2 regions of the Achromobacter sp. FW305-C-13 genome follow, and region 2 is predicted to be linked to the other one. Evidence: riboswitches for the same ligand, from Rfam matches in the RefSeq annotation. Region 2 holds a riboswitch; the other holds the start of a gene.
What was found. A riboswitch is a leader RNA that binds a small molecule or an ion and turns the genes downstream of it on or off. The one in region 2 is predicted to bind glycine.
Positions count from the first base shown of each region.

Region 1: it holds a riboswitch for glycine, as region 2 does, so the genes downstream of both, gcvT (glycine cleavage system aminomethyltransferase GcvT) here and AC3WMU_RS01470 (D-amino acid dehydrogenase) in region 2, are expected to answer to the same signal.

Region 1 covers NZ_JBYSYN010000002.1:784,888-791,286, forward strand. Annotated here, with positions in the region: gene AC3WMU_RS15085 (arginine/lysine/ornithine decarboxylase) at 1-1,853, shown strand, start outside; gene AC3WMU_RS15090 (BaiN/RdsA family NAD(P)/FAD-dependent oxidoreductase) at 1,876-3,078, shown strand; gene AC3WMU_RS15095 (superoxide dismutase) at 3,221-3,835, shown strand; gene AC3WMU_RS15100 (ZIP family metal transporter) at 3,867-4,760, shown strand; glycine riboswitch at 4,992-5,088, shown strand; glycine riboswitch at 5,123-5,247, shown strand; gene gcvT (glycine cleavage system aminomethyltransferase GcvT) at 5,339-6,399, shown strand, end outside.
Region 2 covers NZ_JBYSYN010000001.1:311,623-318,021, forward strand. Annotated here, with positions in the region: gene AC3WMU_RS01465 (autotransporter domain-containing protein) at 1-1,258, shown strand, start outside; gene AC3WMU_RS01470 (D-amino acid dehydrogenase) at 1,271-2,500, opposite strand; glycine riboswitch at 2,541-2,640, opposite strand; glycine riboswitch at 2,641-2,731, opposite strand; gene ampC (class C beta-lactamase) at 2,832-4,016, shown strand; gene AC3WMU_RS01480 (3-hydroxybutyryl-CoA dehydrogenase) at 3,986-5,029, opposite strand; gene AC3WMU_RS01485 (NAD/NADP octopine/nopaline dehydrogenase family protein) at 5,023-6,120, opposite strand; gene AC3WMU_RS01490 (AraC-like ligand-binding domain-containing protein) at 6,225-6,399, opposite strand, start outside.

The DNA of each region.
Region 1 (6,399 bases), on a different contig from region 2:
ACATCATCCGCGAGGCCCGCAGCTACGTGGATTCGCTGCCGCCGCCGTTCTTCCGCGAGCTGGTGAAATACGCGCAGGACGGTTCGTACTCCTGGCACTGTCCCGGCCACTCGGGCGGCGTGGCGTTCCTGAAGAGCCCGGTCGGACGCATGTTCCACCAGTTCTTCGGCGAGAACATGTTGCGCGCCGACGTCTGCAACGCCGTGGACGAACTGGGCCAGCTGCTGGACCACACCGGCCCCGTTGCCGAGTCCGAGCTGAACGCCGCGCGTATCTTCCATGCTGACCATTGCTTCTTCGTCACCAACGGCACCTCGACCTCGAACAAGGTCGTGTGGCATGCCAACGTCGCCGCGGGCGACGTGGTGGTGGTGGACCGCAACTGCCACAAGTCGATCCTGCACGCCATCACGATGACGGGCGCGATCCCGGTGTTCCTGCGCCCCACGCGCAACCACCTGGGCATCATCGGCCCGATCCCGCTGGAAGAGTTCCACCCGGACAATATCCGCAAGAAGATCGAAGCCAACCCCTTCGCGCGCGAAGCGGTGAACAAGAATCCGCGCATCCTGACCCTGACGCAAAGCACGTACGACGGCGTCATCTACAACGTGGAAATGATCAAGGAGCAGCTCGGCAGCTATGTCGATACGCTGCACTTCGACGAAGCCTGGCTGCCGCACGCCTCGTTCCACGAGTTCTACAAGGACATGCACGCCATCGGCCAGGACCGTCCGCGCAGCCATGACGCGATGGTCTTCGCTACGCACTCCACGCACAAGCTGCTGGCCGGCATCTCGCAGGCATCGCAGATCATCGTGCAGGAGTCCGAGACCCGCAAGCTGGACCGCAACGTCTTCAATGAGGCGTACCTGATGCACACGTCGACCTCGCCGCAGTACGCGATCATCGCGTCGTGCGACGTGGCGGCCGCCATGATGGAGCCGCCGGGAGGCACCGCGCTGGTCGAGGAAAGCATCCGCGAAGCGCTGGATTTCCGTCGTGCCATGCGCAAGGTGGAGTCGGAGTTCGGCAAGAACGACTGGTGGTTCAAGGTCTGGGGCCCGAACCGCCTGGTGTCCGAAGGCATCGGCAACCGTGACGAATGGATCCTGGAAGCCAACGACCATTGGCACGGCTTCGGCGAAATGGCCGAAGGCTTCAACATGCTGGACCCGATCAAGGCTACGGTCATCACCCCGGGGCTGGACATGTCGGGCAGCTTCGGCGAAACGGGCATCCCCGCCGCCCTGGTCTCCAAGTACCTGACCGAGCACGGCGTGGTGGTCGAGAAGACGGGCCTGTATTCGTTCTTCATCCTGTTCACCATCGGCATCACCAAGGGCCGCTGGAACACGCTGCTGACCGCCTTGCAGCAGTTCAAGGACGACTACGACCGCAACCAGCCGCTGTGGCGCATCCTGCCGGACTTCTGCAAGGTCCATCGCCGCTACGAGCGCATGGGCCTGCGCGATCTCTGCCAAGAGATCCACGAAGCCTACCGCGCGCGCGACGTCGCCCGCTTGACCACCGAGATGTACCTGAGCGACATGGTGCCGGCGCTTAAGCCGTCTGACGCCTTTGCCCGCATGGCGCACCGCGAGGTCGAACGCGTCGACATCGACAAGCTGGAAGGCCGCGTGACCGGCGTGCTGCTGACGCCGTACCCCCCGGGCATCCCGCTGTTGATCCCGGGCGAACGCTTCAACCGCACGATCGTGCAGTACCTGCAATTCGCGCGCGAGTTCAATGAGCGCTTCCCCGGCTTCGAAACTTACATCCACGGCCTGGCCGACGAAGTGGGTCCGAATGGCGAAAAGCGCTACTACGTTGATTGCCTGATCGAAGAGTGAGGCCTGCGGGTCTGGAGTCCTGATGTTTGATGTAGCCGTACTCGGCGCCGGCGCCGCTGGCATGATGTGTGCAGCGGTGGCCGGCCAGCGCGGCTTGCGCGTGGTGCTGGTCGACCATGCCGAACGCCTGGCGGAGAAGATCCGCATTTCCGGCGGCGGCCGCTGCAATTTCACCAACATCGGGGCCGGACCCGCCAACTTCCTGTCCGACAACCCGCATTTCTGCCGCTCGGCGTTGTCGGCCTACACGCCGCAGGATTTTCTGGCGCTGATGAAGCGCCACCATATCGCCTGGCACGAGAAGCATCGCGGCCAGCTGTTCTGCGACGATTCCAGCGAATCCATCATCGACATGCTGCGCGCCGAGTGCGACGCCGGCAAGGTGCAATGGCGCATGGGCTGTTCGGTATCCGAGATCGGCCACGGTGAAGCGGGCTTTGAGCTGCGCACCGCCCAGGGCGTGATCCGCGCGGCCAAGCTGGTCGTGGCCACCGGCGGCATGGCGATCCCGCAGCTGGGCGCCACTGAATTCGGCTTGAAGATCGCGCGGCAATTCGGCCTGAAAGTCGTCGAGCCCCGGCCGGCGCTGGTGCCGCTGACTTTCGACCCCGCGCAATGGCAGGCGTTGTCGGAGCTGTCGGGCGTGGCGCTGGAAGTCGGCCTGCACACCGGGCAGGGCAAGGCGCGGGGCGAATTCCTGGAAGACCTGCTGTTCACTCACCGGGGCCTGTCGGGCCCGGCGATCCTGCAGATCTCCAGCTATTGGAAGCCCGGCGAGCCCATCGTGATTGACCTGGCGCCGGGCCGCGATCTGGCCCAGGAACTGCTGGCCGCCAAATCCGGCAACCGGCAGCAGCTGCATACCGTGCTGGCGGGGCTTTGGCCCAAACGGCTGGCCGACCGCTGGCTGCATCTGGCCGAGCAGGGCGGCAAACCCGGCCTGGCCGCGTTGCGTCTCGCCGACGCGCCGGACAAGACGCTGCGGGCGCTGGCGCAGGACATCCATCAATGGTCGCTGGTGCCCAGCGGCACCGCCGGCTACAAGAAGGCCGAAGTGATGCGCGGCGGTGTGGACACGCGCGGGCTGGACCAGAAGTCCATGCAGGCCAAGACCACGCCGGGGCTGTATTTCATCGGCGAAGCCGTGGATGTCACCGGCTGGCTGGGCGGCTACAACTTCCAGTGGGCCTGGGCGTCGGGCGTGGCTTGCGGCAAGGCGCTGTAGGGAAGGTGCCCGGCGCATAGCCGGGCGCTATGGCACGAATTGCAACAATACCATTGTGATATCAAATAAAAATACATATCATTTATGTTTTCGATATTGACTTACGCCTTCCATCGGGAAGGCGGGTCCACCGGAGACATGCATGGCCTACACCCTTCCGACCCTGCCGTACGCCTATGACGCCCTGGAGCCTCACATCGACGCGATGACGATGGAGATCCACTACAGCAAGCATCATCAAACCTATGTCACCAGCCTGAACGCGGCCCTGGACGACGCCGGGATCAGCACCGATGAACCCGTCGAAGCCCTGGTGGCCCGCCTGGACCAGTTGCCCGAGGCCATCCGTGGCGCGGTACGCAACCACGGCGGCGGCCACGCCAACCACAGCCTGTTCTGGTCGGTGATGTCGCCCGAAGGCGGCGGCGAACCTGACGGCGCGCTGGCGGCCGCCATCGAATCCGAACTGGGCGGTTTGGCCGCCTTCCGCGAGGCCTTCACCAAGGCGGCGCTGACCCGTTTCGGCAGCGGTTGGGCCTGGCTGTCGGTGACGCCGGCCGGCAAGCTGGTGGTGGAAAGCAGCGCTAACCAGGACAGCCCGCTGATGCAGGGCAATACCCCCATCCTGGGTCTGGATGTCTGGGAACACGCCTACTATCTGAAGTATCAGAACCGCCGTCCCGAATATATCGGCGCCTTCTACAATGTCGTGAACTGGCCCGAAGTGGCTCGCCGCTATGCGGCCGCGAAGGGCTGAGCGCATCTCTCTCAAGGAGGGGAGCGGCCCTATGAACACCTTCAGCCGTCATCGCGTGCGGCCCGCGGCCACCAGCATCAGCGTGTGGACGCTTGCCGTCATGGTGTCCTGCCTGGCGCTGCATCAGCTCTGGGCCTACCTGGACGTGCGCGCGCCGCACGTGGCCGACGCGCTGCTGGGCGGCTTGGTGGCGGCCGCCGCCACCGCGCTGGGCACGCTTCCCATTCTCTTCGCCCGCACCATCCCGCAGAAGGTGCAGGACAGCATGTTCGGCTTTGGCGCCGGGGTGATGCTGGCCGCCAGCGCCTTTTCGCTGGTGGCGCCCGGCATCGAGGCTGCCAAGACCCAGGGCATGGGGCCGTGGGGTGCAGGCCTGACCGTCGGCGCGGCCATCCTGCTGGGCGCGGCAGTCCTGCTGGTGATGGACCGGACCCTGCCGCATGAGCATTTCATCAAGGGCCGCGAGGGCATCGAGGCGCACCGCCTGCGGCGCACCTGGCTGTTCGTGTTCGCCATCACCTTGCACAACCTGCCCGAAGGCCTGGCCATCGGCGTGGGTTATGCGGGCAGCGACCCCGTGCGGGGCACCGCATTGGCTACAGGCATTGCCATCCAGGACATCCCGGAAGGCCTGGTCGTGGCGGTGGCGCTGCTGGCCGCCGGCTACAAGCGCTCCTTCGCCGTGGCGTTGGGCATGCTGTCCGGGCTCGTTGAACCGCTGGGCGCGGTGATCGGCGCCGCTATCGTCGGATTCTCGGCGCCGATGCTGCCGTGGGGCCTGGGTTTTGCGGCCGGCGCCATGCTTTTCGTCATCAGCCACGAGATCATCCCGGAGTCGCACCGCAAGGGCCACGAGGTTTATGCCACCTGCGGGTTGATGATCGGGTTCGTCTTGATGATGTTGCTGGACACCGCGTTGGGATGACCCGGCTGGGCGTCAGAAGGACGGGTTTTCCCCGCCGGGCCGCCCCAAGGGGAAAAAGCCCCCTTGGGGGGCAGCAAGCACGCGTAGCGTGCGCGGCGTGGAGGCCTTTTCCCCGCCGGGCCGCCCCAAGGGGAAAAAGCCCCCTCGGGGGGCAGCAAGCACGCGTAGCGTGCGCGGCGTGGGGGCCTTTCCCGAGGGCTTCTTTTCGTTGTATGCTTGGCGCCGCTGTCACGCATGTTTGCGGGAGAGAGCGGCCTTTCATTTCGGGCCGCCGCCGAAGGCGCAATTCGCCCAGAATCGCTCAGGTAACCGATACCGCACATGCTTGCCCTGTCCCGGTTTTTTACCGTGCGGACGCGGCAAAACAGTACTCTGGAGAGACCTGGCGCCGACCCTGAAGAAGGGACACAACGAGCAGCCCAGGCGCCGAAGGTGCAAACCCGCCATGCGCGGGGCAACTCTCAGGCAAAAGGACAGAGGGGCGGAAGATTCAGCCGTAGCCGCGCGGGCGTAGTCCGCCTGCCGCGACCGGCATTCCGTAACCCTGGCAGAGCCCTGCCGTCCCGGAGTTTCCGCGCATGTCCGCAACCCTCAAACGCACCCCGCTGGCCGAAGAACATATCGCCTCCGGCGCCCGAATGGTCGATTTCGGCGGATGGGACATGCCCTTGGCCTACGGCTCGCAGCTGGAAGAACACCACGCGGTGCGCCAGGACGCCGGCATGTTCGACGTGTCGCACATGCTGAACGCCGACGTCGTCGGCCCGGACGCCTTTGCCTTCCTGCAGCGCCTGGTCGCCAATGACGTGGCCAAGCTGACGGTGCCGGGCAAGGCGCTCTACTCCTGCATGCTGAACCCGCAAGGCGGTGTCATCGACGACCTGATCATCTACTTTTTCGCCGCCGACGAATGGCGCGTGGTGGTCAACGCCGGCACGGCCGACAAAGACATGGCCTGGATGCAGCGCGTGAAGCAGGCCGGCAATTTCGACGTCACCATCACCCCGCGCCGCGATCTGGCCATGGTGGCCGTGCAGGGCCCGAACGCCCGCGCCAAGGTCTGGGCTGCCCGCCCGGCCTGGCAGGCCGCAACCGAAGCGCTGACCCCCTTCGTCGCCGCCATCGTGGGCGACGACACGCTTGTCGCCCGTACCGGCTACACCGGTGAAGACGGCTTTGAAATCGTCCTGCCCGCTACCGAAGTCGTGCAGCTGTGGCGTGATCTCGTCGCCCAGGGCGTGCGCCCCGCGGGCCTGGGCGCGCGCGACACGCTGCGCCTGGAGGCCGGCATGAACCTGTACGGCCAGGACATGGACGAGCTGACGCACCCTGACCAGGCCGGCCTGACCTGGACCGTCTCCCTGAAAGACGCTGAGCGCCGTTTCATCGGCCGCGACGCGCTGGAGCAGTTCGCCACCCCCGCCACCTTCATCGGCCTGAAGCTGCAAGAGCGCGGCGTCATGCGCGCCCACATGGCCGTGCGTACGCCGGCCGGCACGGGTGAACTCACCAGCGGCACCATGTCGCCCACCCTGGGCGTGTCGGTCGGCTTTGCCCGCCTGCCGCAAGGCGTGCGTCCGGGCGACACGGTCGAGGTCGACATCCGCGGCAAATGGGTGCCCGCCCTGGTCTGCAAACT
Region 2 (6,399 bases):
GTATCTGGATGCGAACCTGGGCTATGACGCGCAGGCTGTCACCTTGCGCCTGGACCGCAAGCGCGTGCCGGTAGAACCCACCACGCCGTCCACGCCGGGCACGCGTCCGATGCGCTTTGCCGACGCGGCAGGCACGTCGAACCAGCGCGCCGCCGCGAATGCGCTGGACAGCCTGTCCGGTGCGAATCCGTTGTATCAGTACGTGCTGACCTTGCCGGAAGGCGCACCCGCCGGCGTGTTCGACAGCCTGTCCGGAGAGGCGCACGCCAGCGTGACGTCGGGCCTGAACAATCTGAGCGGACTGTCGCGGAACTTGCCGTTCAAGAGCTTGCGCGCCAATCTGGATGCCGGCCTTGCGCCGGGCGCCGCCACCGCACAGGCAGGCGGCACGTCGCCCGCATCGGCACTGCCGGGTTCGGCAGCGCAACCCGCTTGGGCCGAGCTTGTCGGCACCTGGCAGACGCTGGATGGCAACGGCAACGCCTCGCGCGTGGATCAGCGTACCGGCGGCGTGTTCGTCGGTGCAGACCACGCGGTGGGCGGCGGCTGGCGCTTGGGCGGCGCGTTGGGCTACACCGATAGCCGCATCCGGGTCGATGCGAATTCGTCCAAGGCGGATGTCGACAGCTACAGCGCCACGGTCTATGGCGGCAAGGCCTTCCAGGCCGGACCGGGCAAGATCAACCTGCTGGTCGGCGCCGGCTACACCTGGCACGACGTTTCCACGACACGCAACGTTGCGGTCGCGGGCCAGCAAGACAAGCTGACCGCGGACTACGGCGCCAGCACGGGCCAGCTCTTCACCGAAGTCGGTTATGCGTGGCCGGTGGCGGAGCGGGCGCAACTGGAACCGTTCGCGGGCGTGGCGTGGTCCGACACGCGTACCCGGGGCTTCCAGGAATCGGGTGGCTTGGCGGCATTGAGCGGGGAAAGCAACCGCAATTCGCTGACTACCACGACCCTGGGCCTGCGCGGCAAGACGGCGTTCTCCGCGGGTAAGACGGAGGGCGTGTTGCGTGCGGCCGCAGGCTGGCGGCACGCGTTCGGCGACGTTGAATCGCGGACCCGCCTGGCGTTCAACGGCAGCCAGCCCTTCACGGTATCCGGCGCGCCGCTGGCGCGCGACGCGGCGTTCACCGAGCTGGGCGTGGATATCGCGGTGTCGCGTTCTGCCACCATCGGCATCACCTACAGCGGCCAGTTCGGAGGCGGCAATCGCGAGAATGCCGGCTCCGTGGGCGTGACCTGGCGCTACTGATCGGGCGCCAGCTCAAGGCAGCGGCAGCGTCTTCCCGACGCTTGCCGCCAGCATCTGCGCGGTGGCCGCCGACAGGGTCCATCCCAGGTGGCCGTGGCCCGTGTTGTAGAACACGCCCGGGCGCTTGCCCGGGCCGACTCGCGGCATCATGTTGGGCGTCATGGGGCGCAGGCCGCACCAGGGCACCACGCGCGATGTCCGGATGTTGGGGAAATGCTTGCGCGTCCAGTCGATCAGCGGCTGCACGCGTTCTGCGCGGATGTCCATGTTGAAGCCGTTGAATTCCGCCGTGCCGGCCACGCGGAAACGGTCACCCAGCCGGCTGGTGACGATCTTGGCCGCTTCGTCCAGCAGGCTGACACGGGGGGCGGCGTCCCGGCTTTGCGCGTCGTCCAGGTGCACGCTGATGGAATAGCCCTTGACCGGATAGATGTTCAGCGTGTCGCCCATCTGTCGCGCGAACTTGCGGCTGACGGCGCCGGCGCAGATGACGACGGCATCGGTTTCGTGCTGCTCGCGCTGGGTGCCGCCTTCGCGCAGGACGTCCAGCACATAGGGACGGCTGTCGCGGCTGATCTGCTCGATGTCGGCGTCCTGCACGAACGTGACGCCATGGCGTTCGCACGCGCGCGCCAGGCCGCTCGTGAATTTGTGGATGTCGCCGGTGGCGTCCGACGGCGTGTAGAAGCCGCCGTGGCAATCCGTTTGCAGCGTGGGTTCGATATTGCGGGCTTCGCTGCCGGATACCGCGTACCGCTCCAGGCCGCCTGCCTGCAACAGCGCGTTCGAACGGCGGGCGGCGTCGAAGCTGGCCGCGTCGTGGTAGATGTGCAGGATGCCCCGGCGTTCCAGGTCGAAGTCGATGCCTTCGGCTTCGGCCATGTCGAAGAGATGCTGGCGTGCTTCGATGGCCAACCTCGTGGTGGCGATGGTGTTTTCGCGGTAGTTCGGGATCTGCGCCATGAACTGCGCCAGCCACGAATACTTGTGCCAGCTGAACTTGGGGTTCAGCAATAGCGGCGCGTTCTTGCGCCACATCCAGCGCAGGCCCTTCAGGACGGTGGCGGTGCTGTTCCAGACCTCGGCGTTGCTGGCCGACAGCTGGCCGCCATTGGCGTAGGACGTTTCCATGGCGGGATAGCGCTGGCGGTCGTAGACGGTGACCTGGTATCCCAGCTTGGACAAGGCATAGGCGGACGTGACGCCGGTGATACCGGCGCCAATGATGGCGATGCGGGGCATGATGGCTCCAGATTGAGTGGCCGCGGCCCGAACTGGCCGCCGCACCCCATCTGTCTTGGTACCTGAGAGCTTCACCCGCTGCGCTGATGACGGCGGGATCCCCTTCGGTGGGCGCGCACGGCGCCTCTCTCCAGATTGTCTAGACTCGCGCAGTCCTGTTGCCTGAGAGTTTCCGGGGCGGTTGCTCCGTCGGCGCCGGCCGCAAGGGCCAGTCTCTTCTGCGCGGTTTTGAATCGACGGAATAGAGAATAGCCAAGTTCTTGTCGAATGGGATTCAGGGTAAGTACTATGTCGGGCGGTCGGCAGCGGCTGGAAATGAAGGGATAGGACCATGAGAATGCAAGTTGAAAGTACCCGGCGCATCGCCTTGTCGGGGCTGGCGGTTTTGGCGCTGGGCGCAGGCGCTGCGCAGGCGTTTGCCGCGCCGACGCCTCCCGTAGACCCGACCACGGCCAGCCGCAGCATCGACGAAGCCGCGCAGGCCGTGATGCGCGAATACGGCGTGCCCGGCATGGCGATCGCCATCACGCGGGACGGCCGGCAGCAGTTCTACAGCTATGGCGTGGCCTCGCGCCAGACCCAGGCCAAAGTCAGCCGCGACACCCTGTTCGAGGTGGGCTCGATCAGCAAGACCTACACCGCGACCCTGGCGGCCTATGCCGAAGTGCTGGGCAAGCTGTCGTTGAACGACAGCCCCGCGCGCTTCCTGCCCGTCTTGCAGGGGTCGGATTTCGGGAAGCTGACGCTCGTCCATCTGGGCACGCATACCGGCGGAGGGTTTCCGTTGCAGGTGCCCGACGCCGTGCGCAACGACGCGCAGTTGATGGATTACCTGAAGGCCTGGAGGCCCCAGTACCCAGCGGGCACGTACCGCACCTATGCCAATCCCAGCATCGGGATGCTTGGGGTGGTGGCCGCCAAGAGCCTGGGCGAACCGTTCGCCAACGCCATGGAAAAGACGCTGTTTCCCAAATTGGGTTTGTCGCACACGTACATCGACGTGCCGGCCGCCGCGATGGGTGACTACGCTCAGGGCTACAACAAACAGGATGCGCCGGTGCGCGTGAATCCGGGCGTGCTGGCGGCGGAGGCCTATGGCGTGAAGACCAGCGCGCGCGACCTGCTGCGCTTTGTCGAGGCCAATCTGAATACGGCGGGCGACGCCGCTATCCAGCGCGCCGTCGCCCGCACGCACGTGGGCTATTACCGGATAGGGGACATGACGCAGGACCTGGCCTGGGAGCAGCTTGCCTATCCCGCCACGCTGGATGCGCTGTTGACAGCGAATGCGGGCACGCTGAACAGCCAGAGCCATCCGGCGGCCGCACTGAATCCCCCGCTTGCACCGCAGGATGCCGTGTGGATCAACAAGACGGGATCGACCAACGGCTTCGGGGCCTATGTGGCGTTCGTGCCGGCCAGGAAGGCGGGGGTCGTGATCCTGGCCAACAAGAACTATCCGAACGAGGCCCGCGTGCGGCTGGCCTACCGGATACTGGAAGAACTCGCGCGCTGAGCGTCAGCGGCGGTTTGGGGCTCGGCAGGGGCTGCGCCCGCGCGCGGCAGCAGTCCCATGATTTCCAGCCGCTGGCACAGCTGCCCCAGACGCTCCAATTTGTAGGCGTCCACGTCCACGCCGGCGTAGTCGTAAAAGCCCTGGGCGTCGCGCAGGCCGTTGCGGCCTTCCTGCATATTGCGAGCAATGACTTCAGGTGAGGCGAAGCGGGGGCCGATGGCTTCGGACAGGTAGCGCGAGGCGTAGTAAAGGATGTCGCCGCCGCCCCAATCGATGAATTCCAGCAAGCCCAGCACCGAAAAGCGCAGCCCGAAGCCCAGCCGGACGGCGGTATCGATGTCTTCGGCGCTGGCGACGCCTTCCTCCACCATGCGGGCGGCCTCGTTCATGGCAAGTGCCTGGATGCGGGGCACGATGTAGCCTGCGGACGGCGCGCACTGCACCGGCACCTTGCCCGCTTGGCGCAACGCCTCCAGCAGCTGCTGGGCGGCAGCGTCGCGCGTCTTGGGCCCCCGGCTGACTTCCACCAGCGGAATCAAGGCGGCGGGGTTCAACCAGTGCGCGTTCAGAAAGCGCTCGGGGTGCGGCACCAGTTCGGCCAGTTCGGTGACCAGGAAGGTGGACGTGGTGGATGCAATGACGGCGTCTGGCGTGCAGGTTTCCCCTAGCCATTGGAAGGCATCGCGCTTGGCGTCCAGCCGCTCCGGCACGGCCTCGAACACGATGCGCGCGCTTTGCAGGTCAGCCGTGGCGTCGTCGCGCCGACACAGCCGCACGCGGCCCATCACGGCATCCGCCTGGCCGGCGTCCAGCAGGCCCAGTTGGCCGAACGTGGCGAGCTCGCGGCGCAGGTTGGCCCGCACGCGGGCGTCGTGCGCGGATTGTTCTGTGGGCTGCCGCGGCTTGATGTCGATCAGCGTCACGTCCCGCCCGGCCAGCAGGTATGACAGGGTGATGCCTTCGCCCATGCGGCCGGCGCCGATCACGCAGATTCTGTCGGCCATGGTCAGCATCCTTGTGCCAGCAATTCGGCCATGCCACGGCGCGACAAGGCGTCCAGCCCCAGGCCTTCCAGGGTACGGCCTTCGGCGTACAGATCGCGTCCCGTGATGGCGCTGGCGACGCTCAGCAAGCCTTGCGCCACCGGGGTGGGCACGCCCGCCCACCGGCCGGCAGACACCAGGAACGACAGTCCTAGCCGCGTGTCTTCCAGCATGTAGCGGTGGGTATGCAGGTCGATGGTTTCGCGCCAGTCGCCGCTATCGGTCAGTTTGCCGTGGGCGCCGCGGCCGTACATCCATTCGTCGCCTTCGCGGGCGTAATGGTCGGCCAGCGGAAAGTGCGGCGCGGCATAGCCCAGGGCGACGCGGATGGCGATGCGTTCGGCGTCCAGCGCGTCGGTCACGCGGCGGATCGAGGCCTGCGTGCCTTCGTTGTGGATGTCCCACTTGTCGAAATGTTCCAGCGGGCCGGCGTTCATCATGATGAGGGGCGGGTGGATGATCGGGCCGGCATTCATCAGCGCACCGGACAGGCCGTCCTCGATGGGTTCGATGGCCGGATAGGCCTGCCGCAGCAGCGCCAGGGCTTCCTCCGACAGACGGCTGGGGAATACGCCCGTGGGCAGGCGGGTGGCGTAGCCGCTGATCACCACCTGGTTGCCGTGCTTGCGGGCCAGGTAGGGCAGCGTGCCGGTTTCCGCATAGGCGACGCGGGCCGGATTGCCCGCGTCTTTCTGGGCGCGGGCGAAGAGGTAGCTGCCGAAGGTGCCCGGCGGCAGGAACACGACCTGTCCATCGCGCAACAGCGGGCCAAGCGCCGGCGCCAGCGCCTGGTGCGTCGTGGCGGGTAGCGGGATGACCAATAGTTGCGCATGGGTCACCGCGTCTTCCAGAGCGTCCGTCAGCTGCAGATGACCGGGGCCCGCGCCCACCGGGACCTGGCGTGTGCCGCGGTAGTCGGTGACGGTCAACGCGCCCGCATCCCGCAAGCCCTGGAACGCGCTGCGGTCGCGGCGCCACCAGCGCACCTCATGCCCCTTTTCCGCCAGCTCGGCCGCCGCCGCATAGCAGCCGTGGCCGCCGCCTATTACGCTGATTCGCATGATCAAGCTCCTTCGATTGAAGCTTGATCCTAGCGGCGGCGCCAGGCGCGGGCTGCGCAAAATGCGCAAGCGCCGTTCCGATCCGGCAAGGGAATGGGCCGCGCTTATCCGCGATGCTGCCGCAAGGTGTCCGACGGCAGGCAGCCGTAGCGCTTGCGGTAATGCGTGGCGAAATGGCCGAAGCTCGTCACGCCATGGCGCAGCAGGATGTCGGTCACGCTGTCGCCCGTGCGCGCGGACTCAAGCGCCGCATGGACCAGCGCCAGGCGCTGATTGCGC